DNA from 2 places in the Zhihengliuella alba genome. Region 1 is predicted to be linked to the other one. Evidence: riboswitches for the same ligand, from Rfam matches in the RefSeq annotation. Region 1 holds a riboswitch; the other holds the start of a gene.
What was found. Region 1 has a riboswitch for S-adenosylmethionine ahead of ABD784_RS05450 (hypothetical protein). Riboswitches for the same ligand answer to the same signal wherever they lie in the genome.
Positions count from the first base shown of each region.

Region 2: another riboswitch for S-adenosylmethionine. It lies ahead of ABD784_RS11790 (acyl-CoA dehydrogenase family protein); the one in region 1 lies ahead of ABD784_RS05450 (hypothetical protein).

Region 1 is NZ_BAABCJ010000001.1:1,174,889-1,201,501, forward strand. It holds gene ABD784_RS05385 (isochorismate synthase) at 1-922, shown strand, start outside; gene ABD784_RS05390 (ABC transporter substrate-binding protein) at 1,064-1,855, shown strand; gene ABD784_RS05395 (amino acid ABC transporter permease) at 1,944-2,738, shown strand; gene ABD784_RS05400 (amino acid ABC transporter ATP-binding protein) at 2,751-3,536, shown strand; gene menD (2-succinyl-5-enolpyruvyl-6-hydroxy-3-cyclohexene-1-carboxylic-acid synthase) at 3,627-5,498, opposite strand; gene ABD784_RS05410 (PhoX family protein) at 5,607-7,703, opposite strand; gene ABD784_RS05415 (o-succinylbenzoate synthase) at 7,762-8,808, opposite strand; gene ABD784_RS05420 (phosphatase PAP2 family protein) at 8,849-9,766, shown strand; gene ABD784_RS05425 (MFS transporter) at 9,822-11,099, opposite strand; gene ABD784_RS05430 (MBL fold metallo-hydrolase) at 11,113-12,045, opposite strand; gene ABD784_RS05435 (hypothetical protein) at 12,260-12,598, shown strand; gene ABD784_RS05440 (TM0106 family RecB-like putative nuclease) at 12,610-16,362, shown strand; gene ABD784_RS05445 (siderophore-interacting protein) at 16,435-17,292, opposite strand; SAM riboswitch class IV at 17,449-17,587, shown strand; gene ABD784_RS05450 (hypothetical protein) at 17,600-18,103, shown strand; gene ABD784_RS05455 (acyl-CoA thioesterase) at 18,028-18,459, opposite strand; gene ABD784_RS05460 (App1 family protein) at 18,509-19,588, opposite strand; gene ABD784_RS05465 (inositol monophosphatase family protein) at 19,752-20,678, shown strand; gene ABD784_RS05470 (DUF4190 domain-containing protein) at 20,665-21,471, opposite strand; gene ABD784_RS05475 (VIT1/CCC1 transporter family protein) at 21,606-22,715, shown strand; gene ABD784_RS05480 (CoA-acylating methylmalonate-semialdehyde dehydrogenase) at 22,740-24,245, opposite strand; gene ABD784_RS05485 (DEAD/DEAH box helicase) at 24,549-26,613, shown strand, end outside.
Region 2 is NZ_BAABCJ010000006.1:57,435-61,391, forward strand. It holds gene ABD784_RS11790 (acyl-CoA dehydrogenase family protein) at 109-1,359, opposite strand; SAM riboswitch class I at 1,370-1,489, opposite strand; gene ABD784_RS11795 (ABC transporter permease) at 1,562-2,389, opposite strand; gene ABD784_RS11800 (ATP-binding cassette domain-containing protein) at 2,386-3,375, opposite strand; gene ABD784_RS11805 (DUF4097 family beta strand repeat-containing protein) at 3,384-3,957, opposite strand, start outside.

The DNA of each region.
Region 1 (26,613 bases):
TCCGGACGCCGACCTGTCCGTCGAGTCGGCGGAGGCCGAGCTGGCGCTGCTGCTCGAGGAGGGCTCCCTGGAGCACGAGCTCGGCTCCGGGGGCACGCTCCAGCCGGGCCGGATCTCGGACGAGGAGCACGTCGCCGCGGTCGCCGCCGGCGTCGAGGCCATCCGCGCGGGCGATCTGACCAAGCTGGTCCTGGCGCGGGACGCGGTCGCGGAACTGGACGAACCGGTGGCCGTGGCGCAGGTCCTCCGCGAGCTCGCCCTGCGCTACTCCGACTGCTGGACCTACAGCGTCCGCGGCCTGGTGGGCGCGACCCCGGAGATGCTGGTGCGGGTCACCGGGACCACGGCGCAGGCCCGCGTGCTGGCCGGCACCCTGGACCGGGCCACGGCGCCCGCCGGCGACGCCGGATACGCCGACCGCGTGCTCGCCGGCGACGAGAAGCAGCGCCACGAGCACCAGCTGGCCATCGACTCGCTGACGCGCCAGCTCGGCCCGCTCGTGGACACGATGACCGCTCCCGCCGAGCCGTTCGTCCTGCAGCTGCCCAACGTGTGGCACCTCGCCTCGGACGTCGAGGCCCAGCTGACCCTGCACGACGACGGCCGGACGCCCAGCGCCCTCGACCTCGCCGAGGTGCTGCATCCGACGGCGGCGGTGTGCGGGACGCCCACCGAGGAGGCCGCCGCGCTGATCCGCCGGCTCGAGGGCATGGACCGCGGGCCGTACGCCGGCCCCGTGGGGTGGGTGGACGCGGCCGGCAACGGCGAATTCGGCATCGCGCTGCGCGGCGGGGTGGTCGAGGATCCGCGCCACGTCCGGCTGTACGCGGGCGGCGGGATCGTCTCGGCCTCGGAGCCGGAGGCCGAGCTCGCGGAGACCTGGGCCAAGATGCGCCCCATGCGCGAGGCCCTCGGAATCTGAAGACTTCCTTTCAAGTGCAGTGAATTGCATCACACCGGCTATTGTGATGGCACACGGCGTGACGCGGTCGACATCTCCGATGTATAGAATCGCACGCGCTTGCATAAATTTTCACTGTCTCTTGAGAAGGACTCCCCCATCATGAAGATCACCTCGCGTGCCTGGAAGGCCGTCGCCATCGTCGCGACCGCCGGCCTGGCCCTCACCGCCTGCTCCTCCGGCCAGTCCGACGAGCCCGCCGCCGAGGGCCAGGAGGGGCTGCAGTTCGTAGAGGAAGGGAAGCTCACCGTCTGCTCGGACATCCCCTACGAGCCGTTCGAATTCACCGACGAGAACGGCGAGATCGTCGGCCTGGACATCGACCTCGCGAACGAGATCGCCAAGGACCTCGAGCTCGAGACGAAGATCGTCGACTCCTCGTTCGACGCGATCGAGTCCGGCCTGTTCAGCACCCAGTGCGACCTCGCCATGTCCTCGATCTCGATCACCGAGGAGCGCAAGGGAAACATGGACTTCTCCGACCCGTACCTGGACGATGACCTCATGCTCATCGCCCGCAAGGGCTCGGGCGTGACCGACTTCGAGTCCGCGAAGGGCAAGAAGGTCGCCGTCCAGCAGGCGACGACCGGCGAGAACTACGGCCAGGAGAACGGCCTGGAGACCGTCGGCTACGAGGACGCCGGGCTGCAGCTGCAGGCGCTCGAGTCGGGGCAGGTCGACGCGGCCCTCGGCAACCAGTCGGTCATGGGCCACGCCATCAAGGACAAGGACGAGTTCGAGGTCGTGGACAAGATCGCGACCGGCGAGCAGCTGGGCATCGCCGCGGCCAAGGGCAACACGGAGCTGATCGAGAAGGTCAACGGCACGCTCACGCGCCTGAGCGAGTCCGGCGAGCTGGACGCCATCACCGAGAAGTGGCTGGACACCAAGTAGTCGCCCCACCTCGTGATGTCGCGGGCCCGGGGTCGCCGCTGCGCCGGCTGACCCGGGGCCCGCTCTAACCGGAAGGTAGCTCCATCCCATGGCTATGACCACAACTCAACGGGCCCGAGCAAGCAAGATCGTCCAGATCGTCCTGTTCATCGCGATCGTCGTCGCCGTGGTGCTGGCGATGGACTGGGCCAGGGTCGCCGAATCCTTCTTCGCGTTCGACAAGATCGCACCGATGTTCCCCGGGCTGATCCTGGTGGGCCTAAAGAACACCATCTACTACACGGCCATCTCGTTCGCCTTCGGCCTGGTCCTCGGCATGGTCCTGGCCCTGATGAAGATGGCGACTTTCGCCCCCTACCGGTGGTTCGCCACCGGCTACATCGAGTTCTTCCGCGGCATCCCCGCACTGCTGGTGCTCCTGGCGCTGGGCTACGGCGTGCCGGCGGCCTTCCCGGGGACCTCCTGGCCATACGCGGTCGTCGTGATGGTCTCGCTCGGACTGGTCGCGGCGGCCTACATCGCCGAGACGCTGCGCGCGGGCCTGCAGGCCGTCCCCAGGGGCCAGGCCGAGGCGGCCCGGTCGCTGGGCATGCCGGCCTGGCGTGCGATGGTCACGATCATCATCCCGCAGGCGTTCCGGATCGTGCTCCCGCCGCTGACCAACGAGATCATCCTGCTGACCAAGGACACCTCGTTGGCGTTCATCCTGGGCACGGTCGCGTCGCAGTACGAGATGACCAAGTTCGGCCGCGACGGCATCACCTCGCTCGGCGCCGGGCTGACGCCCCTCGTCGTCGCCGGCGCGCTGTACCTGGTGATCACCGTCCCGCTGAGCCTGCTCACCCGCCGCCTCGAAGCCAAGTCCAATCTGGCGAAGCGTTAGGAGAAAACCAACATGACTTCTACACCTCCCAAGGACTTCCAGGCAGCCGGTGTCGTGATCGAGGGACTTCGCAAGTCCTACGGGCCCATCGAGGTCCTCAAGGGCATCGACCTCGAGGTCAAGCCCGGCCAGGTCGTCTGCCTCATCGGGCCCTCGGGCTCAGGCAAGTCGACGCTGCTGCGCTGCGTGAACCTCCTGGAGCAGCCCAACGGCGGAGCCATCGACGTCGGCGGCTTCGACGTCACGGACCCCGACGTCGACGTGGACAAGATGCGCCGCCACGTGGGCATGGTGTTCCAGCAGTTCAACCTCTTCCCGCACCTCACCGTGCTGGAGAACTGCACCGTCGCCCAGCTGAAGGTGCTCAAGCGAAGCAAGGCCGAAGCCGACCAGGTCGCCCAGCGGAACCTGGAGAAGGTCGGCCTCGGCAAGTTCGCGAGCCGCTACCCCGCCCAGCTCTCGGGCGGGCAGCAGCAGCGCGTGGCGATCGCCCGTGCCCTGTCCATGGATCCGAGCCTGATGCTCTTCGACGAGCCGACCTCGGCCCTGGACCCGGAGACCGTCGGCGAGGTCCTGTCCATCATGCGCAACCTCGCGCGCGACGGCATGACCATGCTGGTGGTGACCCACGAGATGGCCTTCGCCCGCGACGTGGCCGACCGGGTGGTCTTCATGGACGGCGGCGTCGTGGTCGAGGAGGGCACCTCCGAGGAGGTCATCGGCAACCCGCAGCAGCCGCGGACCCAGGACTTCCTCAAGCGCGTCCTGGATCCCACGCACGTCGAGGTCGACGAGTAACCCGCTGGCCCATCGCGGACGCCGACGGCGCCCGTCCCTCGCTCCACGCCGGAGCCGGGGACGGGCGCCGTCGCCGTTGGCGGGCACGTCTCAGCCGAGCACGGCGCCCAGCTCTTCGGCGATCAGCCGGTGGCGCCCGGCCACCCGGTCCCGGAGCAGGATCACGTCGATGAGGCGGCGCGGCCGCTCCGGCGGCGCGGCGAGGGCCGCCCGGAGCTCCTCCAGGGTGGCGACGCGGACGTAGTCGAGCCCGTAGGCCTCGGCGAGCGCGCCGAGACGGACCCGGTGCGGCGTGCCGAAGAGGCGCTCCACGGCGTCTCCGTAGGCGCCGCCGGCGGCGACCCGGCCGTGCTCGAGCGTCGAGAAGATCGCCCCGCCGGAGTCGTTGAGGACCACGACGTCGAGCCGCGGCTCGGGCTCACCGTCGCCGAGGAGCAGCCCGCCGACGTCGTGCAGGAAGGTCACGTCGCCGACCAGCAGGCAGGTGCGGTCCCCGGCCGGCGCTGCGGCGGCGATCCCGGTGGCCGTGGCGACGGTCCCGTCGATGCCGGCGAGCCCCCGGTTCGCGAAGACGCGCCGGCCCGCCGTCCCGGCGCCGGTGTCCGGGACCGCCAAGAGGTCGGCGTCGCGGATCGCGTTCGATGATCCGATCACCAGCTGCTCGGGCGCCGACTCCCAGACGGCGCGGGCGGCGTCGGGCCCAGTGAGGCCGTCGCGGCGCTCGCCCGCGAGCACTCGCTCGACGGCGGCCCCGGCCAGCTCCCCGGCGCTGCGCCACGCGTCCAGCCACCACTCGGGCCCCGCGCCCGCGAAGGCGGCGAGCTCGTCGAGGTCGGCGATCACGGCCTCGCGGCGGCGGCCGGGCTCGAACCAGGCGACGGCCTCGGGGAGGTAGAGGGCGGAGGGGATCCGCGCATCGGCGAGCAGGCGGGCGACCGGACGGCTCAGGGTCGGCCGGCCGAAGACGACGACCCGCTCGATCCGCTCCCCCGGCGGCGCAGGCGCGTCGGCGTGCCCCGCGAAGTGACCGAGGAGGACCCGGTAGGGCCCGATCGCGTTGGGCCCGAATCTGGCGTTGGAGCTGGGCTCGGCGAGCAGCGGCAGGTCCAGGGCGCGCGCGAACCGCTCCGCCTCCTCGCCGGCACCGTGGCCGGCGACGACCACGGTGCGCCGCCGCGCCAGGCCCGAGGTCGTGGGCGCGGGCACGGCCGGGGCGGCGGGCGCGGCCGGGGGGACGGGCGCGGGCGTGGGTCGCTGCGCGGCGTCGCGAGCGCCGAGCGCGCTTGCCGGGGCCCCGGCGTCGCCCCCTGTTCTGCCGGCCCCGACGGCAGCCGGCTCCCTCCAGGCCCCGGCGAGACTGTCGCCGTCGTCCGGGACGAGCGGGTCGCGGAACTCGACGTTGACGTGCACCGGTCCCACGCCGCGGGCGCCCTGCCCGGCGAGCGCCGCCAGGGCATGTCCCAGCGGGCCCCGGGGGTCCGTCCCGGCGGCGACGCCGGCCTCGGCCCGCACGTGCGTGCCGAAGATCCCCGCTTGGCGGGTGGTCTGGTTCGCCCCAGTCCCGTGCAGCTCGGCGGGCCGGTCGGCCGAGAGGACTAGCAGCGGCACCCCGGCGTGGTCGGCCTCCATCACGGCGGGGAGCAGCTCGCCGACGGCGGTACCGGACGTCGTCGCCACCGCCACGGGCGCACCGGTGGCGAGGGACAGGCCGAGGGCCGTGAAACCGGCGTCGCGCTCGTCGATGCGCACGTGGACGGCGAGCCGGCCGGCGGCCTCGGCCTCCGCCGCCGCGTACGCCAGCGGAGCGCTGCGCGAGCCCGGAGACAGCAGGAGGTGGCCCACCCCCTCCTCGACGAGTGCATCGAGCAGGAGGCGGGCCACCTCGAGCGAGCCCAGTTCGCACGAGCCCAGTTCGCGTGAGCCCGGTTCGCGGGGATCGGGGTTCGGTGCTCCGGTCGTCATACGGTCCATCCTAGGACGGGCCGCGCGCCGCCCCCGCGCGCCCCGCGCCTGGCCAGAGCCTGTTCCCGGCGCGCGCTGCGGACCGGTGCAGCGCCCGCGCCCCGCGGCCTACTTCTTGGGGCCGCGGCCCTTGCCGTTGCCGTTGTTCCCGGTGGTCCGGAAGACCTGGATGACGGACGGGCGGGGGCCGAAGAACTCGCCCCGGCCGGCCGTCGCCCGCGACTCCACGTAGTCCGGGAAGAACGACGTCGGCTCGTCCCAGGTGCCGTCGTCACCCGGGTGCTGGATGGAGACGAACACCGAGTTCTCGCGGTCGTGGATGACGGGGCCGCACGTCTCCGCGCCGTTGGGGACGGCGAGGAACTGCTGGACGCGGCCGCGCTCGTCGCCGGTCAGCGTGACCTTGTGCAGGGCGTCGGCGTAGCCGATGGTGCCCGGCTGCCCGTCCGTGGAGATCCACAGGTTGCCGACCGAGTCGAAGGCGACGTTGTCCGGGCAGGAGATCGGCGAGACCTTGTCCGCGGGGTAGCCGGAGAAGTAGGTCGTCGTGTCGACGGAGGGGTCGCCGGCGACCAGGAGGATGTTCCAGCCGAAGGTCAGCGACGCCGCGTCGCCGTTGCGCTCGGTGAGCTCGAGGACGTGGCCGTCGCGATTGCGCGAGCGCGGGTTCGCCTCGTCGGCGAGCGCGTTGCCGTCGGTGCCGCGGCGGGTGTTGTTGGTCAGCGCCGCGTAGACCTTGCCGGTGGCCGGGTTCACGTCGACGTCTTCCGGGCGGTCCATCTTCGTGGCGCCGACCTTGTCGCCGGCCAGGCGCGTGTAGACGAGGACCTCCTCGACGCTCATGCCGGGCACGCGGGAGGTTCCGCGGACCAGGAGCGGCAGCCATTCGCCGGAGCCGTCGAAGGCGCCGTCGGACGGGACCTTGCCGGAGCCGTCGATCTCGGCGGCGCTGGTGGCGTTGAACTTCGCGACGTAGAGGTCGCCCTCGGAGAGCAGCGTCTTGTTGTGCTCGCGATCGCCCTCGCGGTACTTGTTCCTGGAGACGAACTTGTAGATGTAGTCGAACCGCTCGTCGTCGCCCATGTAGGCGACCGCGCGGCCGTCGGCGGCGATCGTGACGTTGGCGCCCTCGTGCTTGAACCGGCCCAGCGCGGTGTGCTTGACGGGGGTCGACTCCGGATCGTGCGGGTCGATCTCGACGATGTAGCCGAAGCGGTTGGCCTCGTTCTCGTAGCCGGCGTTCTTCGCGTCGAAGCGCTCCTCCGTCAGTTCCCAGCCGCGGCTGCTCGGCTCGGTGCTGATCCCGTAGCGCGCCTCCTCGGGGGTGCCGCGGCCGACGTAGTACTGGTTGAAGTTCTCCTCGCCCGTGACGACCGTGCCCCAGGGGGTGGTGCCGCCGGCGCAGTTGTTGTTCATGCCCCAGACCACCGTGCCGGTCGGGTCGTCCTTGGTCTTGAGCAGGTCGGAGCCGGCGGCCGGCCCGTCGACCGCGAACTCGGTGTGCATGTGGATGCGGCGATTGCGCTTGCCGTCGACCACCGGCTTCCACGCCTGGCCTGCTTTGTCGCGGCGGACCTCCACGACGGAGAAGCCGTGCGCGGCCATGGCCGTGAGGCGGGCCTCGTCGGGGTTGGCCTCGAGCCAGGCCGGGTCGAACATGACGTTCTCGTTGGTGTACTCGTGGTTGGCGACGAGGACACCGGTGGTCCCGTTGCCGCGGTCGGCGAGGATGTTGAGGTAGTCGCAGTTGTAGCCGAAGCGCTGCTTCTGGTCCTCGGCGGACTGGTTCGAGGCGTCGAAGTCCCCGGCGGAGGAGAACAGCGGATCGCCCCAGCGAATGACCGGCGCCCAGTCGTACCCCTCGGGCACTGTCACCGCGTCGACGGTCCGCTCGACCGGAGCGATGGCCTGGAACGGCAGCTTGCCGCCTCCCTTGCCGAATCCGCCGTTGTCCGCGGCCGCGGACGGCGCGGAGGCGAGCTGCTGGCCGACCACGACTGCGGCTGCGGCCACGCCGCCGAGGCCGAGGGCCGCACGGCGGGACAGGGCCTGGTCGGCGATGTCGCGGAAGTAGGAGTTGTCACTGGTGTTGCAGACGTCCTTGGCACAGGCGTCGCCGCACTTGAAGTGGCAGGTCGCGGCGGAGCGGTTGCCGCGGGTGTGCCCGGCCATCGGGAGGAGCTGGAGCATGTTGCGAGGAGTCATCGTCCGTCTTTCGCTTGGGGTGGACTTTTCCGGCCCTCACGCTTCCAGCTTCAAGCAACTACTTCGGAGCATCCGCCTGAACTGCGGGCGAAGCCGCGTTAACCAGGCGTTCATGGCAGCGGCGTACGCGCTCGGCCCACCATGCGCGGCGCTCCGCCGGCGCCCGGTGCCGCTGCAGCAGCTCCGGGTCGGCGGCGATCCGGCGCAGGTCCAGGGACCCGTTGCGGGGGACGTAGCGGTCCGCGGTGACGTCCTCCCCGAAGAGGGCGACGGTCCCGAGGCCGCAGGCGTAGGGCAGCGCGGGCAGCGCGGCGGCCAGGGCCGCGCCCACGCGGGTGCCCACCGACGTGTCCAGGGCGGAGCTGACGACGGCGGGCAGGCCCGCGGCCGCGACGATGTCCAGCGCCGCCCGCACTCCCCCGAGCGGCTGGGCCTTGATGACGATCACGTCCGCGGCTCCGAGCCGGGCCACGGCGAGAGGGTCGGCCTCCTTGCGCACGGCCTCGTCCGCGGCGATCGGCACGGGCAGGCCGCGCCGGACGAGCTCGGCGCGCAACTCGGCCAGCGGCACGACCCCGGGAACGGGCTGCTCGGCGTACTGGAGCCCGAAGCCGGCGAGGGCCTCGAGCGCGGTCAGCGCCTCGTCGTGGCCCCAGCCTCCGTTGGCGTCCACGCGCAGGGCCGCCGACGGCGCCAGGCGGCGGACCTCGGCCAGGCGCGCGACGTCGTCGTGCAGGGTCTGCCCCCGCTCGGCGACCTTGACCTTCACGGTGTGCGGCCCGCCGGGGCCGTAGCGCGCGAGGACGGACTCGACGGCGTCCGGGGCCACGGCGGGGACGGTCGCGTTGACCGGGATCTCCGTGCGCAGCGGATCCGGGAACCCGTGCCAGCCGGCCTCGAGGGCGCAGCGCAGCCAGGCGGCCGCCTCGGCGTCGCCGTACTCGAGGAAGGGGGAGAACTCGGCGTGCTCGCGGGGTCCGGCGAGGATCACGGCCTCCCGCTCGGTGACGCCGCGGAAGCGCACGGTCAGCGGCAGGCGCACCACATGCAGCGCGGCGAGGACCTCCTCCAGCGGCGGCAGGGGTGATGGATTCGGCACGGGCATATACGTCACTTTAGACCGGCACCGTGGCAAGCTGGGGGCGATGACTCACACGGGTGACGGTGTCCGCAGGGGCGGGCGCGATGGACAGCGGGTGCTCTGGCCGGTCGGCTGGATCGTCGCCCTGCTGCTGCTGGCCGCCACCTTCTGCGCGGCCTTCTGGCTGTTCGTGCTGACGCCGATGGGCCAGCAGGTGGACGACGACGCGCTGCGCGGCGCCAACGTGTTCCTCGCCGCGCGTGACGAGGCCCGGCTGCCGGCCCTGGCGCTGCTGGGCGAGCTGCCCCGGATCTCCGCCGTGCTCGGTGCGATCGCGCTGGTGACCTCGGCGATCGTCCACCGGTCCGTGACCGCGCCGCTGATCACCCTGCTGGGCACGGGCGGCGCGCTGCTGACCACCCAGCTGCTGAAGCACGAGCTGCTGGCCCGGCCGGACATGGGCATCTCGGAGGCCACCGTCAACTCGTTCCCCTCCGGCCACACCACGCTCGCCGCCGCCTCGATGTTCGCGGTGTACGCGGTGGTGACGCCGCGCTGGCGGCCTCTCGTGGCGCTGCTCGGCGGCGCGTTCTCGGCGGTGGCGGGGATGGCGACGCTGGTGCTCGGCTGGCACCGGCCAGCGGACATCGTCGGGGCCTACCTGATCGCCGCCGCCTGGGCCCTGCTGACCGGCTGGTGCCTCTCCGTGGCGGCGCCGCGCTGGAACCGCTGGCACCCGCGCCGGTTCTGGGCGGCCTCGCGCCTCTGGTCCGTGCTGCTGTGGGCGCCCGGCCTGCTGGCCCTCGGTGCCTCCGCCGGCCTGCTCGCGTTCCTCCCGAGCACGCAGGGGGACGACGACCCGCAGCAGCTGCTCGGCTTCCTGCTCGGGGGCGTCCTCGCGATCGGCAGCGCGGCCCTCCTCGTCTTCGCACTGACGAACACCGTCTACATGCTGCAGAGCCGGATCCGGCACCGGCACTGAGCCACCCGGGTCGCCCGGGCCGACCGGCTCACCGGGGCTGGCCGAGCCGACCGGCTCACCGGGGCCGGCCGCGCCGCCCGTGCTGGTATAGCGGCAGGTACCAGGCGAACACCCCGGTCCCCACGAGGCCGGCTCCGGCCAGCACCCACATGCCGGTCGCCAGCGACGCCGCGGAGGCGACCGCCGAGAGCACGATCGGCCCGGCCATCATCCCGGTGTCGGCGAACAGGCGCCACAGCCCCAGGAACTGCGGCCGGGCGTCCGGCGGGGCGTACTCGGCGCCCAGGGTCATGACGATCCCGGTCCCCATCCCGTTCGCCAGGCCCATGAGCGCGCCGATCCCCATCAGCGTCGTCACGTCGTGCGCGAGGGGCATGAGGGCCAGCGAGGCGCTGAGGAAGAACACGCACGGCACCCCGGCCCAGACGTGGCCCCTGCGGTCGGCCAGCCGGCCGGCCGGGTAGAAGACCAGGACGTCCAGCGCACCGGAGACCCCGTAGACCAGCGACGCCGTCGACGCGTCGAGTCCCAGCTGGTCCGCCCAGAGCGGGATGACGACCTGGCGCGAGGCGCGGATGGCCGAGAGGATGACCACGCCGGTCCCGACCGTCGCGAAGGTCCGCCAGTAGCGCACCCCGATCGCGCGCATGGTCGTCCGGCCGGGCCCGCCGGCGTCGGCTGCCAGCGGGTCGGCGGCCTGGCCGCTTGCCCCCGCCTCACGGGGGACGCCGTCCGGCCGCGGGGCCGGGCCGGGCGCGACGGGGACCGGGAGCTCCGGCACGAGGAACCCGACGCCGGCGGCGGCGAGCATCGCGGCGAGCCCGAACCAGTAGGCGCCGTCGAGCCCGGCGAAGGACATCACGGCGGCGCCCAGGAACGGGCCGGCGAACGCGCCGATGCGGATGGTGCCGCCGAGCGTGGACATGGCCCGCGCCCGGAAGTAGGCGGGGACGGCCTCCGCGAGATAGCTCTGGCGGGCCAGGTTGAAGACGGCGCCGGCCATCCCCACCAGGAGGATGGCCCCGGCGAGCAGCGCGACGTCGTCCGCCAGCAGCGCGAGCACCATGCCGAGCGCGGCCACGCCCGCTGCCGCGATCATCGAGAGCCGCTCCCCGAACCGCGCCGTCAGCAGCGCCGCAGGCACGTTGGTGATCAGCGATCCGACGCCGATCAGCGTGACCACGAGCGCCGCGGTGGCCACGGACGCTCCCAGCTCGCGCGCGGTGAGCGCGACCACCGGGGTGATGGCGCCGAGGCCCACCGCGTAGAGGAGGGAGGGGCCGTAGACCTTCAGGCCGAGGTCGCGCAGCCCGAAGCTCTCCGCCGCACCCACCCGTCCGGCGCGCCTACTGCTGCGGGACGACGTTGCCCGGCTCGGTCGCCTTGAGCCGGATGATCAGGTGCCGCGACTGGACCGGACCGTACGGCAGGACCGGTACGGCCTTGGTGTAGTCCACGGAGGCCTCGTGGATGGCCGTGGTGCACGTCCGGATGGCCTGGCGCAGGTTCTTCAGCTGCGACCGGACGAAGTCCGGGTCCACCACCCGCCCGTGGCCGGGGATGATCTCCGAGTACAGCTCGTCGATGGCGATGATCTTGCCCAGGGTCCGGCGCCACTCGTACGGGTAGGAGTCCTCGAAGCTGGGGTGCCCGCCCTCCTCGACGAGGTCGCCGGCGAACAGGACGCGGTCCGAGCCGACGAGCAGGTCTCCGTCCGTGTGCCCCGGCCCGAGGTGGAACAGCGTCACGGTGTGCCCGCCGAGGTCGATGTCCACCGGCTCGTCGCGGACGAGGTCCGTGGGCAGGTGCAGTCCGGTGTGCTCGCCGTCGGCGGCCGCCATGGCCGGGTCCGCCGTGCGCACCAGCGCCCGCTGGGACTCGCCTGCGGCCTCCATGGCCGCCGCCGCGCCGGCGTGGGCCCAGAACTCCTCGACGCCCTGGGCCGCGAAGTAGGCGTTGCCGAAGAAGTGGTCCGCGTGGGCGTGCGTGTTGACCACCACGAGGGGCAGGTCCGTGACCTCCCGGATGGCTGCGTGGATCCGTGCAGCGTCGGCCGGGCCGGAGCCGGTGTCCACGAGGAGCGCGCGCTCGTCGCCGATGACGAGCCCGACGTTGACGTCGAAGGACGGCAGCGTCATGGCATGGGTGCGCCCGCCCACGCGGAGCCAGCCGGCGTCGACCGTGGGCAGCACCGCCTCCGTCGAATCCTGCGGCTCGGCCGGCCCCGGCCCGAAAGCCGACCGGTCGTGAAAGCCCTCGCCCGTGCTGCGCTCGCTCATAGTGCCCCTCCCGGCCCCGTCCCACGACGGTTCGGCCGCATGCTCCCGGTTGCTGTGCCACGTTCTGTGCGGTGCATCTCAGCCTAACGCGAGCCCCTCGACGTTGGCGCAACACGACGCTCCTTGACGCCGTCCCATATCCGCGGGGCACGCCCCTATGCTGAGACGGACAGTCGGATCACCGACCTCCGATCCCCGACCCACAGGAGCCACCATGTCCCGCATCGTCTCCACCGGCCTCGCCAAGGCCGGCCTGCTGCTCGGCTACAAGGTCGCCCGCGACACCGGCAACCGCCAGGCCGGCGGCACCGTCCTGGCCGCCTGCGGCGCGGCCGCCTTCACCGTCTGGAGGAACGACGCCGGCACCGCTCGGGCCACGCTGCTCACCGCCGTGTATGTGGCGTCGTTCGGCCTGTCCCACCCGCTGGCGAAGCGCATCGGCGCCTGGCCGGCGGTCTTCACCGTCACCGGCGTCACCGCGCTGGCCTCACTCGTCCTCGGCGGACCCCGCCGGCAGGACCGGCCGGCGTCGGCGAAGAAGCGCCGGAAGTAAAGCCGTCCCGGATGTACCTGCAGGAGCCGGGCGGCGACCTCGTCTACTCCGCGAGCGACCTGGTCACCGCGAGCCAGTGCGAGTACCAGACGCTGGTCAAGCTCGACGACCGGCTCGGCCGGCGCCCGGCCCCGGACGTCGACCCGGACGAGATGCTCGAGCGCGCTGCGCGGCTCGGCGACGCCCACGAGCGGCGCGTCCTCGACGAGCTCGTCGACCGCTTCGGCCGCTGGGACCCGGACTCCGGCCGCGGCGTCCTGGAATTGGCCGCCGCCGGGGAGACGTCCCCGGACGTCCTGGCGGAGCGGCGGCGGGCGACGGAGGACGCCCTGCGGTGCGGGGCCGACGTCGTCTTCCAGGCCACCTTCTGGAAGGACGGCTTCGTCGGCTTCGCAGACTTCCTGGTCCGCGAGCCGGATGGCCGCTACGCCGTCTGGGACACCAAGCTCGCCCGGCACGCCAAGCCGACGGCGCTGCTGCAGATCGCCGCCTACGCCGAGCAGTTGCAGGGGCTGGGCCTCGAGCCGGCCGACGACGCCGTGCTGGTCCTCGGGACCGGGCAGCAGTCGCGCCACCCGGTCCAGGAGCTCATCCCCGTCCTGCGGGAGCGGCGCCGGCGCTTCCTCGCCCTCGTCGAGGCGCACCGCGCCGCGACCGGACCCGTCGACTGGGAGCAGTCCGGCCTGCTCGTCTGCGGACGCTGCGACTACTGCGCCGGGCAGGCCCGGGAGCGAGACGACGTACTGCTCGTCTCCCGGATGACGCTCTCCACCCGCGCCCGGCTGCGCGCCGTCGGCGTGCGGACGGTGCGCGAGCTCGCCGAGCTGACGGACGAGGCCGCCCGCACGGCCGGGCTGCGCGTCTCCCCCGGCGCCCTCGCCCGCCTGCGGGACCAGGCCCGCATGCAGTGCGGTCTCGAGGCCGGGCACGGCCGGGCCCCCGGGGACGCGTCCCTCCGCTTCCGGGTCCTGGAGCGCCATCGGCTCGATGCGCTCCCGGAGCCGTGCGCCGGGGACATCTTCTTCGACTTCGAGGGCGACCCGCTCTGGCAGGACCCGGCGGACGGCTCCTGGGGTCTCGAGTACCTCTTCGGCGTCGTGGAGCACGATTCCGGGGCGCCCGTGTTCCGGCCGTTCTGGGCGCACAGCCGCGGGCAGGAGCGCGCCGCCTTCCTCGCGTTCGTCGACTACGTCGAGGAGCGCCGGCGTCGTTGGCCGGACCTGCGCATCTACCACTACGCGCCGTACGAGAAGACGGCGCTGCGCCACCTGTCCACCCGCCACGGCGCCGCGGAGGAAATCGTCGACGACTGGCTGCGCACCGGGTTGCTCGTGGACCTCTTCGAGACGGTCCGCGACTCGTTGCGGATCAGCTCCAGCTCCTACTCGATCAAGAAGCTCGAGCCGTTCTACATGGGCGATGAGCACCGCGCCGGGGACGTGACCGATGCCGGCGCCTCCGTGGTCGCGTACGCCGCCTTCTGCGCGGCGCGCGACGCCGGCGACGACGGCCAGGCCGCCTCCGTGCTCGACAGCATCGCGGACTACAACCGGTACGACTGCCTCTCCACCCTCCGGCTGCGCGACTGGCTCCTCGAGCTGGGCCGGCGGCATCCGGCCCGGCGGCTCGACCTCGGACCGGACCCCGCCCACGCCGACGGCAGCGACCGCGAGGACCCCTCCCGCGCGGAGGCGTCCGGGGAGCCGGAGGCAGGACCGGTGCAGGAGGAGCCGAGCGCCGAGGAGACCCGGCTCGCCGAGTACCTCGCCGCGCTCCCCGAGGCCGCCGCGCAGACGCCGCAGCAGCGGGCCGTGGCCCTCACGGCCGCGGCCACGGCCTACCACCGGCGCGAGCGGAAGCAGTTCTGGTGGGCCCACTACGACCGCCTCGAGGGAAGCCTCGAGGACTGGCGGGACACCCGGGACGTGATCGTCGTCGAGCACGGCGAGGTCGAGCTCGACTGGGAGAAGCCGCCGCGCAAGCGCACCTTCCAGCGGCGGCTGCGGCTGACCGGGCGACCCGGCGAGGGCACCGTCCTGGGCCCCGGCTCGAACTGGTTCGCCCTCTACGGGGCGCCGGCCCCCGAGCAGCTCCTGGACCGGCAGCCGCAGGGCGCGGCGGCCCCGGGCCACGCCACGGGCCCGCGGCACGGGGGCGCACCAGCGGAGTCGCGACGCGCCGGGCACTTCGGCCTCGCCGTGGACGAGGTGCATCCGCACCCGGACGGACGGATCACGCTGGTCTGCACCGAGCGCGCCAGGGCCGGGGCCGAGGGATACACCGACCTCCCGCTGGCGCTGACGCCGGACCGGCCGATCAACACCGCCTCGATCGAGCAGGCGCTCTCCGAGGTGGCGCAGCAGGTCGGCGCGGCGCTGCCCTCCCTGCCCGCCAGCGCCGGGATGGACCTCCTGACCCGTGCCCGCCCCCGGCTGCGTGACGGCGTCGCCCTCCCCCGGGCGCAGGAGACGTCCACGGGCCACGACTACGCGGGAGCCGTGACGGAGGCGGTGCGCCGGCTCGACGGTTCCTACCTGGCGGTCCAGGGTCCGCCCGGGACCGGCAAGACCTACGTGGGTGCCCGCGTCATCGAACGGCTCGTCCGCGACGGGTGGAAGGTGGGCGTCGTGGCGCAGGGCCACGTCACCGTCGACGGCCTGCTGGCCCGCGCCGTGGAGGCCGGCGTCCCCGCCGACCGCGTCGCCAAGAAGCCCAAGGCCGGCGCCGACTCCGGCCCGCCGCCCTGGCGCCACGTCACCGACGACGCCCTCGAGGACCTGCTGGCGGAGCCCGGCGGCTGCCTCGTCGGCGGCACCGCGTGGACGATGACCGGGCGCCGGGTCCCCCGGCAGGGGCTGGACCTCCTGGTCATCGACGAGGCCGGGCAGTTCTCCCTGGCCAACACCCTCGCCGTCGGACGGGCGGCCAGGAACCTGCTCCTCCTCGGCGACCCGCAGCAGCTGCCCCAGGTATCGCAGGGCCAGCACCCGGCCCCGGTCGACGAGTCGGCCCTGGGCTGGCTCTCCGCCGGCCATGCCACGCTGCCGCCGCAGTTCGGCTACTTCCTCGCCGACACCTGGCGGATGCACCCGGACCTGTGCCGCCCGGTGTCGCGGCTGAGCTACGCCGGGGAGCTGGAGTCCGCCCCGGCGGCGTCCCGTCGACGGCTCGAGGGGTTCCCGGCGGGCGTCGAGACCGTCCTGGTGGACCACGCGGGCTGCACCACGTCCTCGCCGGAGGAGGCGGCCGCGACCGTCGAGCAGGTCCGCCGGCATCTCGGGACCCCGTGGCACGATCCGGACGGCCTCCGCCCCGCCCCGGAGGCCAGTCCCGCCCCGGGCGCCGGTCCGAGTCCGGGCGCCGGTCCGACTTCGGCGCCCGAGCCGCTGGGCGAGGAGCAGGTCCTCATCGTGGCCGCGTACAACGCGCAGGTGCACTTGCTGCGGGAGGCGCTCGACGCCGCTGGTCTGCGCCGGGTGCGGGTTGGCACGGTGGACAAGTTCCAGGGCCAGGAAGCGCCGGTCGTCATCCTGTCCCTGGCCGTCTCCTCGCCCGAGGAGGCCCCGCGCGGGATGGACTTCCTCCTGAACCGCAACCGGCTCAATGTCGCGGTCTCGCGCGGCATGTGGAGGGCGGTCATCGTCCGCTCGCCCCGGCTGACGGACTTCCTGCCGTCCAGCCCGGCGTCCATGGCCGAGCTCGGCGCGTTCCTGCGCCTCGAGGCCGGGGGAACCGACGCCGGGGCGCCGGGGCGGGGGAACTGATGCAGGGACGCTGACGCGGGAGCGGTCCGGCGGTGGATCCCGTGCTGGGGGCGGCCGCGCCGCCGCGGCGCGTCAGTTGCCCGGGAGCGGCTGGTTCTCCGGGAAGATCTGGCCAATCGGCTCGCGCTTCTCCGCCTGGAACACGTCCTCGACCCGGCCGTACGCCCAGTACGGCGAGAGCGACATCCGGGTGCGGGGCACCCCGCGGACGTCCGTGAGGTAACGACGGACCGCCTTGATCATCTCCCGCTCGCCGTGGACGAAGACCTGCACGTCCCCGTCGAGCCACGGCCCGTCCTGGATCGCGGCCGCCAGACGCGTCGACTCCGGGGCGAACGGGCCGCCGCGGTGGACCCAACGGACCTCGACGCCCTCCGGCGCCTGCAGCGGGACCTCGTCGGCGGCGTCGACGACCTCCACCCAGACCAGGCCGCGGGCATCCGCCGGCAGCGCGGCCAGCGTCGCCGAGATCGCCGGCAGCGCGGACTCGTCGCCGCCGATCAGGTGCCAGTCCGCGGCGGGGTCCGGGAGGTACATCCCGCCGGGTCCGGCGAAGCACACGACGTCGCCCGGCTGGGCGCGCTCGGCCCACGGCCCGGCGAGGCCCTGGTCGCCGTGGACGACGAAATCGATCTGCAGCGTCTGCGCGTCGTGGTCGACGTCGTGCACGGTGTAGGTGCGCCGGACCGGCATCCGCTCCGGCGGGAGGGCCTTGGCCAGCTCCTCGAGGTTGTACGGCGGGGTCAGCCCGAGCTCGGGATCGGCGAAGAGGAGCTTGACGTACTTGTCGGTGGCCTCCTTGTCCTGGAAGGCCGCGAAGCCCTCCCCGCCGAGCGTGAGCCGGACCATGTGGCCGCCGATCCGCTCGCTGCGCAGGACCTCCAGGACCACCTGGGGCTTGGGTCCGCGGGCTGGACGGGCGTCGGACATCGGTCACTCCTTCGTCGGCGGGCCCGGGGAACTCGACCGGGCCTCAGTTCTTAGGCTCTCCTAACTCGGAATGAATCGCAAACCGTCGCCGGCCCGGGATCGCTCCCGTGCCAGGGCTTGCCCGCGCGCCGAGCGGCCGCTGTAGGATGGGGGCAGCTTCACGAGATGCGGCCAACGACGGGCTCCGACCCGGCCGCGCACCAACCCCATGCTCACAGAGCGCCTCGCGGCGGTCTCACGGGTGGTTCGGATGACGAAGCGGCCCCGCGCAGACGCGCGCGGGCAAGAGCAACGAAAGGGAAACCCCGTGACCGTCGTCTTCGCCGACCGCGGCGCCGTGTGCGCGCACCCCGCCCCCGGCCACGCGCTCAGCACCACCCAGATCGTCTCCGTCCTCGAGGCCGACCGTCGAGAGTGGCTGCCCGCCACGGTGACGAGCGCCGACCGCCGGACGGGGAGGTTCACCGTGCAGCCGGCCTCCGGCGCCCCGTTCGAGGCGCACCACCACGACGCCGCCGCGGTGGCCCGGTTCCTGCCGCTCGGCCGGGGCTGCCTCTGGAACGCCGACCTCGGCGTCCTGATCGGCCCGGAGATCGCGGTCCGCGCGCGGGGGCTGCACCGGGAGATCGTCCGGCGGGCCCTGAGCCTGGCCGCGGCGCCCCTCGACGCATGCCACGCAGCACCCGGCGCAGCACTCGGCGCCGGGGTGGAGAAGTCCGGGCCGCCGCCGGAGGACTATCCGACGGCGGGCGGTCCCACGAAGGCCGCGAGCGCGGACCGGTGCTCCCCGGGCAGTCTCATCAGCCGCTGATCGGCGGTGGAGAAGAACGCCAGCGTGGTCAGCGCGCGCACGCAGACGGTCCCGTCCACGGCGTCACGGAACTCGTAGCTGACGTCGAAGCTGGCGGCCTTGGGACTGGAGATCCACACGTCCACCTCCGCCGGGACGTTGCGGTACTCCAGCGGCCGCGTGTAGCGCACGCGGTGCTCCACGACGAGGACCTGCGTCCCCTCGGGGACGTTGGCGAAGAGGTCCACCCGGGGCTGGCTGACGGGCCTGCCGGTCCCGCCCGGGACGCCGAAGGCCGCGATGCGGGCCTCCTCCATCATCCGGACGATGTTGACGTTGTTGATGTGCCCGTAGGCGTCCATGTCGGCCCAGCGCATCGGCACGCGGACCGGGACGCGGCCGCCGGCGGGCGGGGAGGCCGCCTCGCTACTCACCCTCGGCCTCCTCGAGGAGGCCGAGGTCGCGGAGCTGCTTGGCGATGGTGGCCCCGTCCGGCCCGTACACCCACGGGACCCCGGGGGTGGCGTGGACGGTGTGGAAGGAGCGGCCCCCGGCGAGCACGGCCTCCGACGGGGTGAGCTGGCGGATGACGATCGCGCGGACGTGGCCGGGGTGGCGGCTGGCGAACTCCGCGTAGATCTCCGGGTCGTGCTGGCCGTCGTCGCCGATGAGCAGCCATTTCACGTGCGGGAACTCGCGGGCCAGGCGGCGGAGCTCGTCCACCTTGTGCTGCAGGCCGGACCGGAACCACCGGCCCTCGGTGGGCCCCCAGTCGGTGAGCAGCAGCGGCCCGGTCGGGTAGAGGTTCCGGGTGAGGAACCGGGTGAGCGTCGCCGCCGCGTTCCAGGCGCCGGTGGAGACGTAGATGACCGGGGAGCCGGGCCAGGTCGTGGCGAGTCGCTCCATCATCACGGCCATGCCGGGCGTAGCCAGGCGGGCGTGCTCGGAGAGCACGAACGAGTTCCACGCCGCCAGCAGCGGCCGCGGGAGGGCCGTGACGACCACGGTGTCGTCGACGTCGCAGACGATCCCGAAGTCGGAGGACGCGTCGACGACGAAGACGTCGACGGTGGACGGCTCGGACCCCTCGGCGGTGAGCACCACCTCGTGCCACCCCGGCTCGAGGTCGATCGCGAGCCGGACGTCCAGGACCCCGCCGCGGTCGGCGTCGACGTGGAAGACGCGGCCGCCCACGCGCGCCTCGACCTCGGCGTACGGGATCGGCGGGGAGATGAAGTTGCGCCAGCCGCGGATCCCGTCGGCCACCATCTTCGAGTGCCGCAGGCCGTTGGTGAAGATCCCGGGCTTGGCGAGGACCACGCGCGCGAGCACGCGCACCCAGCCCGACGCCTCGGCGTCGTTCTCCGAGGTCGGGTCGGCGGTGGCGCCGTACCCCCGGAACGGCGTCACCGTGGGCAGGTGGCCGCGCGCACGCGACGCGCGCTCGCGGTAGGCGTGCCAGGCGTCCTCGAGCTGGACCCCCGGGTGCTTTTTCGGTGCGGGCATGGGATCAGTCTCGCACGCCCCCGGGCTCGCGCGCCGAATCGCCGGCCCTCCCCGCGCACGCTCCACCGCACACTCCACCGCGCGCTCCGCCGCACGCTCCTCGGCGCCCGTCCCGCCGGTGGCCGGGGACCGGGCGGGACGGGGCAGTCGCTAGGCTGGTGGCGTGGCCGACTCCGAACCCTCCCCCGCCCTCCTGCCCGTGTCCGACGACGAATCCCGCCGCCTCCGCGCCGCCGCCGAGTCCGCCGCGACCGGTGTGGGCGACCTGCTCCGCGGGGCCTTCCGCTCCGCGATGACGGCCACCAGCAAGCGCAACCACCACGATCTGGTCACGGAGTTCGACCGCGCGAGCGAGACGCGGATCGTCGAGTCCCTCGCGGCGGCCGTCCCCGACAGCCGGTTCCGCGGCGAGGAGGGCGGCGCGCACGGCTCCGGACGGGTCGAGTGGATCATCGACCCGGTGGACGGGACCAGCAACTTCGCCCACGGGGTCGCGTTCTTCTGCGTCTCGATCGCAGCGGTGGTCGAGGACGCCGTGGTCGCCGGGGTCGTCTACGACCCGGTCGCCGGGGACCTCTTCGCCGCCGACGCCACGGGGGCGTTCCGCAACGGTGTGCCCCTGGCCCCCGCCGGGGCGGAGGAGGAGCACGCGGCTTCCGTCATGACGGACTATCCCTCGGCCGAGGCGATCGAGGTGGACGGCGGCGCGGCGCTGGACGCCTTCGCCGAGCTCGTCACCACGTACGCGACCGTCCGCCGCAAGGTGTCCGGCGCGCTGGAGCTGGCCCACGTGGCCGCCGGCTGGGCCGACATCACGCTGGGCTTCGACACGAATCCCTGGGACGTCGCGGCGGGGGCGTTCATCGTGGCGCAGGCCGGGGGCACCTACGTGCCCTTCCGGTACGACGACGACGCGTCGCCGGCCGCGCCCGGCGTCCTGGGGCGCCGGGCCCACGAGGCGCCGACGTACCTGGCGCATGCGCCGGGCACCGATGCGGCGACGGCGCTGGCCGCCGTCCGCCGGATCATGGATACCCGCCGCCGGGCCGGCTACCGCGGCAAGGACGTCGAGCCGGTCAGAAGTCCGTGACGTGGCACTCGGCGCTGGCGCCGGGTCCGCTGCCGAACTCCTCGTCGACGACCGTCCCCTCCGCGTCGAGGATCCGGCAGCCCACGCGGCCGCTGCCCTCGTCGCTCTCCACGGTGATGGTGCCGAACAGCGGGTTGGCCTGCACGTCCTCGGACCAGGGGGACTCCGGGCCGACCGGGACGGTGGTGACGTCCTCCAGGGTCAGCGTGTAGGTGGCGGTGGCCGGCCCCTCGGCGATGGCCTCGAACCGGAACTCGGCCGTCTCCCCCATCGAGTCGGAGACCCAGCCGAAGAGTGCCACGGAGGCGATCGTCCACAGGGTGGCGAACAGCAGGGCGAAGACGCCGGTGACGATGCCGGCGATGGACAAGCCCCGGCGGGGCTGCCGGCGGGCCAGCCCGACGATGCCGAGGACGACGGCCGCCAGGCCGATCACGAACGCCAGGAAGTGCACCACGGGCACCACGGAGACCACCACCGCGACGATGCCCAGGACCAGGGCGGTGATGGTCAGGCCGGTGGCTCTCGGCGGCCCGGGAGGCCCGGGATAGCCGCCCCCGTAGCCTCCTCCTGAGCCGTACGGTCCGCCGGGGCCGTAGCCCGGTGCGGCAGGGGCGGGCCGGCCATCGCGCGGATCGCCGCCCGGCGGCATCGTCCGCGGGTCCGGCTGCCCCGGTACTGGGCCCGGCTGCTCCCAGGCCGACGGCGCGTTCGGGTCGGTCGGGCCCTGATGGTGCGGGCGGTCCCAGGGGTTCTCCCAGGCCGGTCGTCGGCCGTCGTCGTTCTGGCTCATGGTGGTGCTCGCCTCCTGCGGTGCTGCTGCGTCCAGCTTAGGCGGGAGACCGGCGAGCGCCGTCGTCCTCGTGGACGATATCCGCTGTCACCGGGGAGGGTCCTGCCGGACGGCGGGCTCTATACTTTCCGGTGATGACTCCGCACCGCAACGCAGAAGCGTCCCCCACACCCGCCCAGCTGCGCCGCTGGCGTCGCTATCTGGCCGATGAGCGGGCGGAGCGGGCCGTCTACGAGACGCTCGCCGAGAAGCGCACGGGCGAGGAGCGGATGATCCTGCTCGGGCTGGCCGAGGCCGAGCAGCGGCACGAGCAGCACTGGATCGACCTCCTCGGCGACGACGCCGCCCGGGCCACCGCGCCGTCGCCGCGCCGTGCCCTGCTGCGCTTCTTCGCCCAGCACTTCGGCTCCGTCTTCGTGCTCGCGCTGGCCCAGCGCGCCGAGGGGAGCTCCCCCTACACCGCCGACACCGACGCCTCCCGGCAGATGGCCGCGGACGAGATGGTCCACGAGGAAGTGGTCCGGGCGCTCGCGACCGCCGGCCGGCGCCGCCTCTCCGGCAACTTCCGGGCCGCCGTCTTCGGCGCGAACGACGGCCTGGTCTCCAACCTGGCCCTGGTCATGGGCATCGGGGCCACGGGAGTGGGCAGCGGCCTGGTCCTGGTCTCCGGTGTCGCCGGCCTGCTCGCCGGCGCCCTGTCGATGGCGGCCGGCGAGTTCGTGTCCGTCCGGTCGCAGCGCGAGTTGGTGAGCGCCTCGCAGCCGACCCAGGTGACGCTCTCGGCCGCGCCCCACCTGGACCTGGACCACAACGAGCTGGTCCTGGTCTACAAGGCCCGCGGCATGACCGAGGAGGCCGCCGAGCACCGCGCGGCGGAGCGCATGGGCTACTTCGCCTGCGACTGCGACCCGTCCCGTTCCTTCAGGCCGGAGGACGAACGCCCGGCCGAGGACCACGAGGACACGATGGGCTCCGCCGTGGGTGCCTCCGCGTCGAGCTTCTGCTTCTTCGCCTCCGGGGCGCTGATCCCGATCCTGCCGTACCTGTTCGGGATGACGGGGGTCGCCGCCCTGGTGCTGTCCGTGGCGCTCGTGGGCATCGCCCTGCTGTGCACCGGCGCGGTCGTCGGGCTCCTCTCAGGCGCTCCGCCGCTGCGGCGGGCGCTGCGGCAGCTCGCCATCGGATGGGGCGCGGCCGCCGTGACCTACGTGCTCGGCCTCCTTTTCGGCACCACGGTCGTCTAGGAGCGCCGCCGCTCGGGCGACTCGTCAGTGCTTGCCCGAGGACGGGAAGGCGAACGAGGCTCCGGAGGCCTCGGAGACCTCCGGCCAGCGAGTCGTCACCGCCTTGCCTCGGGTGTAGAAGCGGACGCCGTCCGGGCCGTAGATGTGGTGGTCGCCGAACAGCGAGTCCTTCCAGCCGCCGAAGGAGTGCCAGGCCACCGGGACCGGCAGCGGCACGTTGACGCCCACCATGCCGACGTGGATGCGGCGCGTGTAGGTGCGGGCGGCGTAGCCGGAGGAGGTGAAGATCGCCGTGCCGTTCCCGTACGGGTTGGCGTTCACGAGCTCGATCGCCTCCTCGAGGGTGTCGACGCGCACGAGCACGAGGACGGGGCCGAAGATCTCCTCGGTGTAGGCGCTCATCTCGCTCGTGACGCGGTCCACGAGGGTCGGGCCGACGAAGAATCCATCCTCGTGGTCCTGGACGACCAGGTCGCGGCCGTCGACGAGGATGGCGGCGCCGTCCTGCTCGGCCTCGCCGACGATCCTCTGGATGCGGGCCTTGGACTGCGGCGTGATGACCGGGCCCATGTCCGCGTCCGGCACGGTGCCCTCGGCCACCTTGACGTCGTTGGCGCGCTGGATCAGCTTGTCCACGACCAGGTCGCCGGCCTCGCCGACCGCCACGGCCACGGAGATCGCCATGCAGCGCTGCCCCGCCGATCCGAACGCGGCCGCCGTCAGGTGGTCCGCCGCGACGTCCATGTCGGCGTCGGGCATGACGACGGCGTGGTTCTTGGCTCCGCCCAGGGCCTGGACGCGCTTGCCGTGCGCGGTGGCCGTCTCGTGGACGTACTTGGCGATCGGGGTGGAGCCGACGAACGAGATCGCGTCCACGTCCGGATGCGTCAGCAGGCCGTCGACGGTCTCCTTGCCGCCGTGCAGGACGCTGAACACGCCATCCGGCAGGCCGGCCTGCTTCCACAGCCGGGCGATGAAGACCGATGCCGACGGGTCCCGCTCGCTGGGTTTGAGGATGAAGGCGTTTCCGGTGGCGATCGCGACGGGCGCCATCCACAGGGGAACCATGACCGGGAAGTTGAAGGGCGTGATGCCGGCGACGACGCCGACGGGCTGGCGGAACGAGTGGACGTCGATGCCGGTGGCGACCTGGTCCGAGAACTCGCCCTTCAGCGACTGGGAGACGCCGCAGGCGTACTCGACGACCTCGAGTCCGCGGCCGACCTCGCCGGCCGCGTCGGAGAGCACCTTCCCGTGCTCGCTGGTGACGATCGCCGCGAGCTCGTCGCGGCTGGCCGCGAGCAGCTCGCGGAACTTGAACAGGACTGCGGTGCGCTTGGCGATCGATGCCTCGGCCCAGGCGTCGGCGGCCGTGCGGGCCGCGGCGACGGTCGCGTCGAGGTCCTCCTGCCCGGCCAGGTGGAGTTCCGCGGAGACCTGACCGGTCGCCGGGTTGTAGACCGGCTGGGTGGCTCCCCCGGACCCGGGGGTCTCCTGGCCGTTGATGAAGTGCTTGATGCTGGTGGTCATCTGTTGCCTGCCTCTGCGTGTCGGGCGCCGGTGCGCTCGACGGACTCGTGGGTGCTCGATCAGGTAGCGGACGCCTCGCGCACGCCATCGTGGTCATGCTCCGCGAGGAGGCCGGACTTCCCTGATCGTAAGCGCCGTCGAACCACTCCACGAAGCTCCGTGTCGCCGGGCCCGCCCGGAGGCCCCGTCGGGATCCCGGCGGCCATCCCGACGACCGTCCCGACGGCCGTGCCGACAGCCGGATCCGGCGGCCCGGACAGGGGCCGATTCGCCTGCCAGCACGCGGCGTGAAAAGATGTGCGGATGACCGGCCCGCAGTTCCCGCTGATCGATGCCCGCGAGATCCTCCGCGTCGTCGGAGGCGCCGCCTTCACGCGCGGGAAGGGCTACGCCTCGTCGGAGCACATCTCCCAGCTGGCCTGGGACCCCGGGGCCGCCGAGCTCTCCGGCCGCGTCCAGGGCACGGAGCGCGAGCCGTACTCGACCACGGTCCGCCTGGTCGACAAGAAGGGCGCCTGGGCCATCGCGGACTCGTGGTGCAGCTGCCCCGTCGGGACCGCGTGCAAGCACGCGGCGGCGCTGATGATCCTCTCCAACACGCTGCACCTGCAGGCCAAGGACGTGGTCTACCGGGAGCCAGAGCCCGCCCCGGGGTGGCACCAAAGCCTGAGCACCCTCCTCAGCGCCGGCACCGCGGCGAAGCCGACCCGCGCGAAGGCCTCGCCCCGCCCGCGCGGCGGCGACGACGCACCGGACCCAGTCCAGCCGCTCGCCCTGCAGTTCGACGTGCAGGACAGCCAGCTCTCCGCCCACCGCGGCTGGGCGCCCGGCTCGGGCGCCGGACGCCAGCGTCCCACCCGCCGGTTCCGCCTCGGCGTGCGTCCGATGGTCCGCTCCGGCAACGGGCGCTGGGTCCGCGGCAACCTGCGCTGGAATACCATCAGCTTCAAGACCTACGGGCTGAACCTCGACGAGGAGCAGCACCGGTGGTTCTGCCAGTTCGTCCCGCTCTACCGCGCCAACGGCCAGCTGTACTTCGGCGAGGACAACGACTGGATCTACCTGGACGACTTCTCCTCCCCGCTGCTCTGGACCCTGCTGGAGGAGGCCGCCGGGCTGGGCATCCGCTTCCTCGGTCTCTCCCCCGTCGAGACGGTCCGGATCGATCCGCCCGCCCGGGTGACGCTCGCCGTCGAACGCTCCGGGGCCACCGCGGAGGGAGCCGGCACCGCCGGTGCCGGGAAGGGCAGTGCCGGGAACAGCGGTGCCGGGAACGACGGCGGGCTCGGACTCTCGCCGCATCTGGAGCTCAACGGCGAGTCGCTCGCCGTCGCGTCCAACCGCCCGATGGGCGCCATCGGCGACCACGGCGTCTACGCGCTGCGCGGCGCGGCGCTGACCATCGCGCCGACCGACCACCGGCTCAACCCCGCCGAGCAGGAAATGCTGCGGTCCCCCGAGCGGATCGACATCCCGGCGGGCGACGTGGACGAGTTCATGAAGCGCGTGTACCCGCGCCTGGGCCGCCGCGTCTCGGTCTCCAGCACCGACCCGGAAGTGCTGCTGCCCCGGATCGAGCCGCCCCGCCTGGTCCTGGACGTGGACTACACCGGCGAGGACAAGGCGTCCCTGAACTGGTCCTTCGACTACGCCGGCACCACGGTGGACGCGGAGACCCGCGACACCGAGGTGGAGCAGCGCCTCGAGGACGCCGCGCTCGCCGCCCTCGCCGACACTCCGCTGGCGGGGAACGTCCTGGTCCCCCGCACGCTCAAGGGGCTCGACACGGTGGACTTCATGCGCCGGGTCCTGCCGGCGCTCGAGACGCTCGAGGACACGGAGGTGCGCACCCACGGCGAGCCGCCGGAGTTCACGGAGCTAACGGAGTCCCCGGAGCTGACGGTCACCACCGTGGAGTCGGACAAGCGCGACTGGTTCGACCTCGGGCTGATGATCCGGGTCGGCGAGCTGAGCATGCCGTTCGCCGACGTGCTCCGCGCGCTCTCGCGGGGCCAGGCGCGGATGCTCATGCCGGACCGGACGTACTTCTCCCTGGAGCACCCGCTGTTCGACAAGCTGCGCGCGCTGGTCGCCGAGGCGTCCCAGCTGGCGGACCGCAAGTCGGACGAGCTGCGCATCACCCGCTACCAGGCCTCGCTCTGGGAGGAGCTGGACGCGCTGGCGGCCAGTACCGCGGGCCCGGACTCCTGGTACGCCGGCGTCGGGTCCCTCCTGAACTTCGCCGAGACCGGGCCCCTGGACCTGCCCGCCGGCCTGAACGCCTCCCTGCGGCCCTACCAGGTGGACGGCTTCCGCTGGCTGTCCACCCTCTGGCAGAACGGCCTCGGCGGCGTCCTCGCCGACGACA
Region 2 (3,957 bases), on a different contig from region 1:
TGTGACGCTCGGCCGACACAAAACGCCGGACTCCGGGAGTCACCCGGCGACCCGGGGCCCGTCACATGACAGCTTGTGAAGCGCACATGACGTTCTGTGACGCGCCGGTCAGGCGTAGGACTCCGGGACGTCCCCGGCGGAGTCGTGCGTCACCGGGGCCCGCCCGTTGACCTCGTAGTCGCCCACGATCCGGGCACGGTAGATGGCCGGGTTGTGGGTGGCGATGGTGCGGGCGTTGCGCCAGTGCCGGTCGAAGTTGCAGCTGGTCGAGGTGGACGAGGCGCCGAGCCCGTCGAACATCTTGGAGGCGGCGGCGAGCACCAGCGGCTGCACGGCCGTGTGGGCGCGATTCGCCGTGAGCTCGCAGACCAGGTGGCGCTCGTCCTCGCTGAGTCCCTCGTCGGCCAGCAGTGCCTCGACCTCTCCGACCGCTGCGAGCACGATCGACTCGGTGGCGAGGACCTGGCCGGAGATCTCGCCGATCAGCTGCAGCACCTGCGGCTCGTCACGCAGCGGCACGCCGGTGCCCGTGGTGAAGTTGCGGGTGCGCGCCTGCACGGCGAGCCGGGCATCGGCCAGGACGGCCCGCGCGATGCCGGCCTGCACCGCGAGCAGCACCAGCTGGAAGACCGTGGACTCGACGTGCTCGAACTGGTCCACGGGCACGATCAGGGTGTCGACCGGGACCGTGTCGAACTCGGTGGACCCGGTGCCGGTGAGCTGCTGGCCGAACCCGTCCCAGTCGTCGTACATCTTCACGCCGCTGTGCTGCGTGGAGACGACGGCGAGGTGGCGGCCCGGGCGCTGCGGGTGGGTGGCGGCCACCACGGTCCAGTCGGCGAAGATCGTGCCGGTGCAGTAGTACTTGGTCCCGGAGACGAAGACGCCGTACGGGGTGGCGCTGATCGCCGTGTTCCAGGTGCCCAGGGCGTTGCCGCCGCGCTCGGTGTAGGCGTTGCCGACGATCTGCCCGGCGACGACGCGGTTGATCCACTTCTCCCGGACGGCGGGGTCCGGGTGCATCTGGATCTGCTCGACGAACGCGATGTGGGCCCGCAGCAGGTGCGCGACCTGCGAGTCCGCCTCGGCGAGCTCGATGAGCAGGCGGAACGTGTCGAGCAGGGAAGCGCCGAAGCCGCCGTGCTCCTGCGGGATGCGCAGGGCGCCGAAGCGGGCCGCGTTGAGCCAGCCGACCTGCTCGATCGGGAGCTGCCGCTCGGCGTCGCGCTGGCGGGCCCCCTCGGCGATACGGGCGAAGACCGGACGGAACACTCCGGCGAGGTAGTCGTAGTGGTCGCCCACCGGTGTCCCGGGCGTGAGCTTGATGAGGTGCCGGGGCTCGCTGGCAACGTCGGTCATGAGAGATCTCCCTCCATCGGTCCTGGCGGTAGCACCTTCCCGTTGCCGCGCGAGCCGGGGTGGGTCGCGTTCGGGTCGGGGGTTGCTGCGGCGTCGTCGAGCCAGATCTCTCAGCCGCTCTGGATGGTTAGTCGTCTACATTGCGCCACAGTCCGACGCATTCTGACAAACAGCGAGCGGCTCACGGCGTCACATTCTGTCCTCAGCTCCGGGTCTGGCTGGCCGAGTAGCGCGTCAGCGCCCAGGCGGCGCCCACCGCCGTGATGACACCGCACCAGAGCAGCGTCTGCCAGCCGTAGGGGCCGGCGTCGGTCCCCATCAGGAGGCTCCGGACGGTCTCGGTGAACCGGGTGAACGGCTGGTACTCCGCCACGGCGCCGAGCCATGCGGGCATGGACTCGGTCGGCACGAAGCCGCTGCTGAGGAAGGGCAGGAAGGCCAGCGGCATCGGCAGGTTGCTGGCGGTCTCGATCGTGTCGGAGATGATCCCGAGAGCCAGGCAGAGCCACGTGATGGCGAACGCGATGAGCGCGACCGCCCCGAGGGCTGCGAGCACGCCCGGCACTCCCCCGGCGGGTCGGAAGCCGAGAAACACGGCGACGGCCCCGACGGCGACGGTGGCGAGCAGTGCCTGCACCACGCTGACGATCGCGTGCGCGGTGAGGATGGCGGCGCGCGGAACGTCCATCGTCGCCAGCCGCGCGGCGATGCCCTGGCGCATGTCCATCGCGATGTAGATGGCGGTGCCGGCTCCCCCGGAGCCGATCGCCATCAGGATGATGCCCGGGACCACGTACTGCAGGTACGCCCCGGTGCCTCCACCGGTGCCGAGCTGCGCTCCGAGCATGCCGCCGAAGACGTAGACGAACATCAGGAGGAAGACCACCGGGAGCCCGATCATCATGACGATCATCGAGGGGTAGCGGACGAGCCGCCGCAGTCCGCGCCCGGTGAGCGTCACGACGTCGGACATGGAGCGGCGCACGTGGTCGGCGGCACCGAGACGCGGCGAGATGCTGGCGGTGGTCATGAGGACTCCTGGGTGGACGAGGCGGACGAGGCGGACGAGCCGGTGAGGGCGAGGAAGACGTCGTCGAGATCCGGGGAGGCCGTCCCCACCTCCGCCGGCTCGAGACCGACGGTCGCGAGGAGGTTCAGCACGTCGCGGATCTCGCCGGGGCCCGCGGTGAGCGGGACCCTCAGCTCGTGCCCGGCGTCCGGGAGCGAGAGGTCGGCGCCGGGCCTGCCGGCCAGGATCCGGTGGGCCGCGGAGGCGTCCTGCCCGGTCTGGAACCGCAGACGCAGTTGCTCCTCGCCCACCATCGCCTTCAGTTCCGCGGGCGTCCCCTCGGCGACGATCCGTCCGCCGTCCAGCACCGCGATCCGGTCGGCCAGCTGGTCGGCCTCCTCGAGGTACTGCGTGGTCAGCAGGACGGTGACGCCGGTGGCGACGAGTTCCCGGACCACCTGCCACATGGCATTGCGGCTGCGCGGGTCGAGCCCCGTGGTCGGCTCGTCGAGGAAGATGATCTGCGGGTCTCCGACGAGCGTCATGGCCAGATCCAGCCGACGGCGCATGCCGCCCGAGTACGTCGAGGCGGGACGCTGCGCCACCTCGACGAGGTCGAAGCGGCGCAGCAGCCCGCTCACGAGACCCTCGGCCTCGCGCCGGGCGACATGGCGGAGTCTCGCCATGAGCCGCAGGTTCTCGGCGCCGCTGAGGAGCTCGTCGACGGCGGAGAACTGGCCGGTGACACCGATGGTCGCCCGTACTCGGCCGGGCTGCTCGGCCACCGAGTGACCGCCGACCAGTGCGCTGCCGGAGTCGGCCGGGATGAGCGTCGAGAGGATCTGGACCGCGGTCGTCTTGCCGGCGCCGTTGGGGCCGAGCAGCGCGAGGACGGTTCCCCGCTCGACGGCGAGGTCGACGCCGTCGAGGACCGGGGTGCCGCCGTAGCTCTTGCGGAGGCCACGGACCTCGAAGGCGAGATCCGTGCCGAGGGCTGTGCTGGTCATGGCGTCTCCTAGAGGACGGCCGCGCGATAGGCGCGGACGCTTCCATACGTGGTGCGGGCGACGATCTCGAGCCGGTCATCCGACTCGGCGTCCCCGGGGTCCTCTCCCACGGTCTGCGCGGCGCCGTCCCGGGACGCGGTGGAAGGCTGCAGCTCGTTCCGCACCGCGCCTTGCTTGGAGTCGAGGTCGAGCCAGGTCAGGCTGCCCTCCCGGATTCCGACTTCGATGTCTCCGTAGCCGACGTCGAGGCCGGCGGCGCCGTGGACGGCGTCGTCGATGCGGATGCGCCCGTGCGCCGAGCGCGCCTGGAGCCGGCCCATGAGCGTGCGGACGTCGATGTTGCCGTAACCGCTGACGGCCTGCGCCTCGCCCATGACCATCCCGAGCGAGACGTTGCCGTGCGAGGCCTTGGCGGTCGTGTCGCCGTAGACCTCGCCCACGCGGACGCTGCTGGCGGACAGGCGGCTGGTGCCGCTGGCGCGCTCTACCGCGATCTCTCCATGCGAGGTCTTGGCCTCCAGCTCGGCGACGTCGCCGGCAGCGATGTCGCCGTAGGCGGTCACCAGGGTGGACGGGCCGATG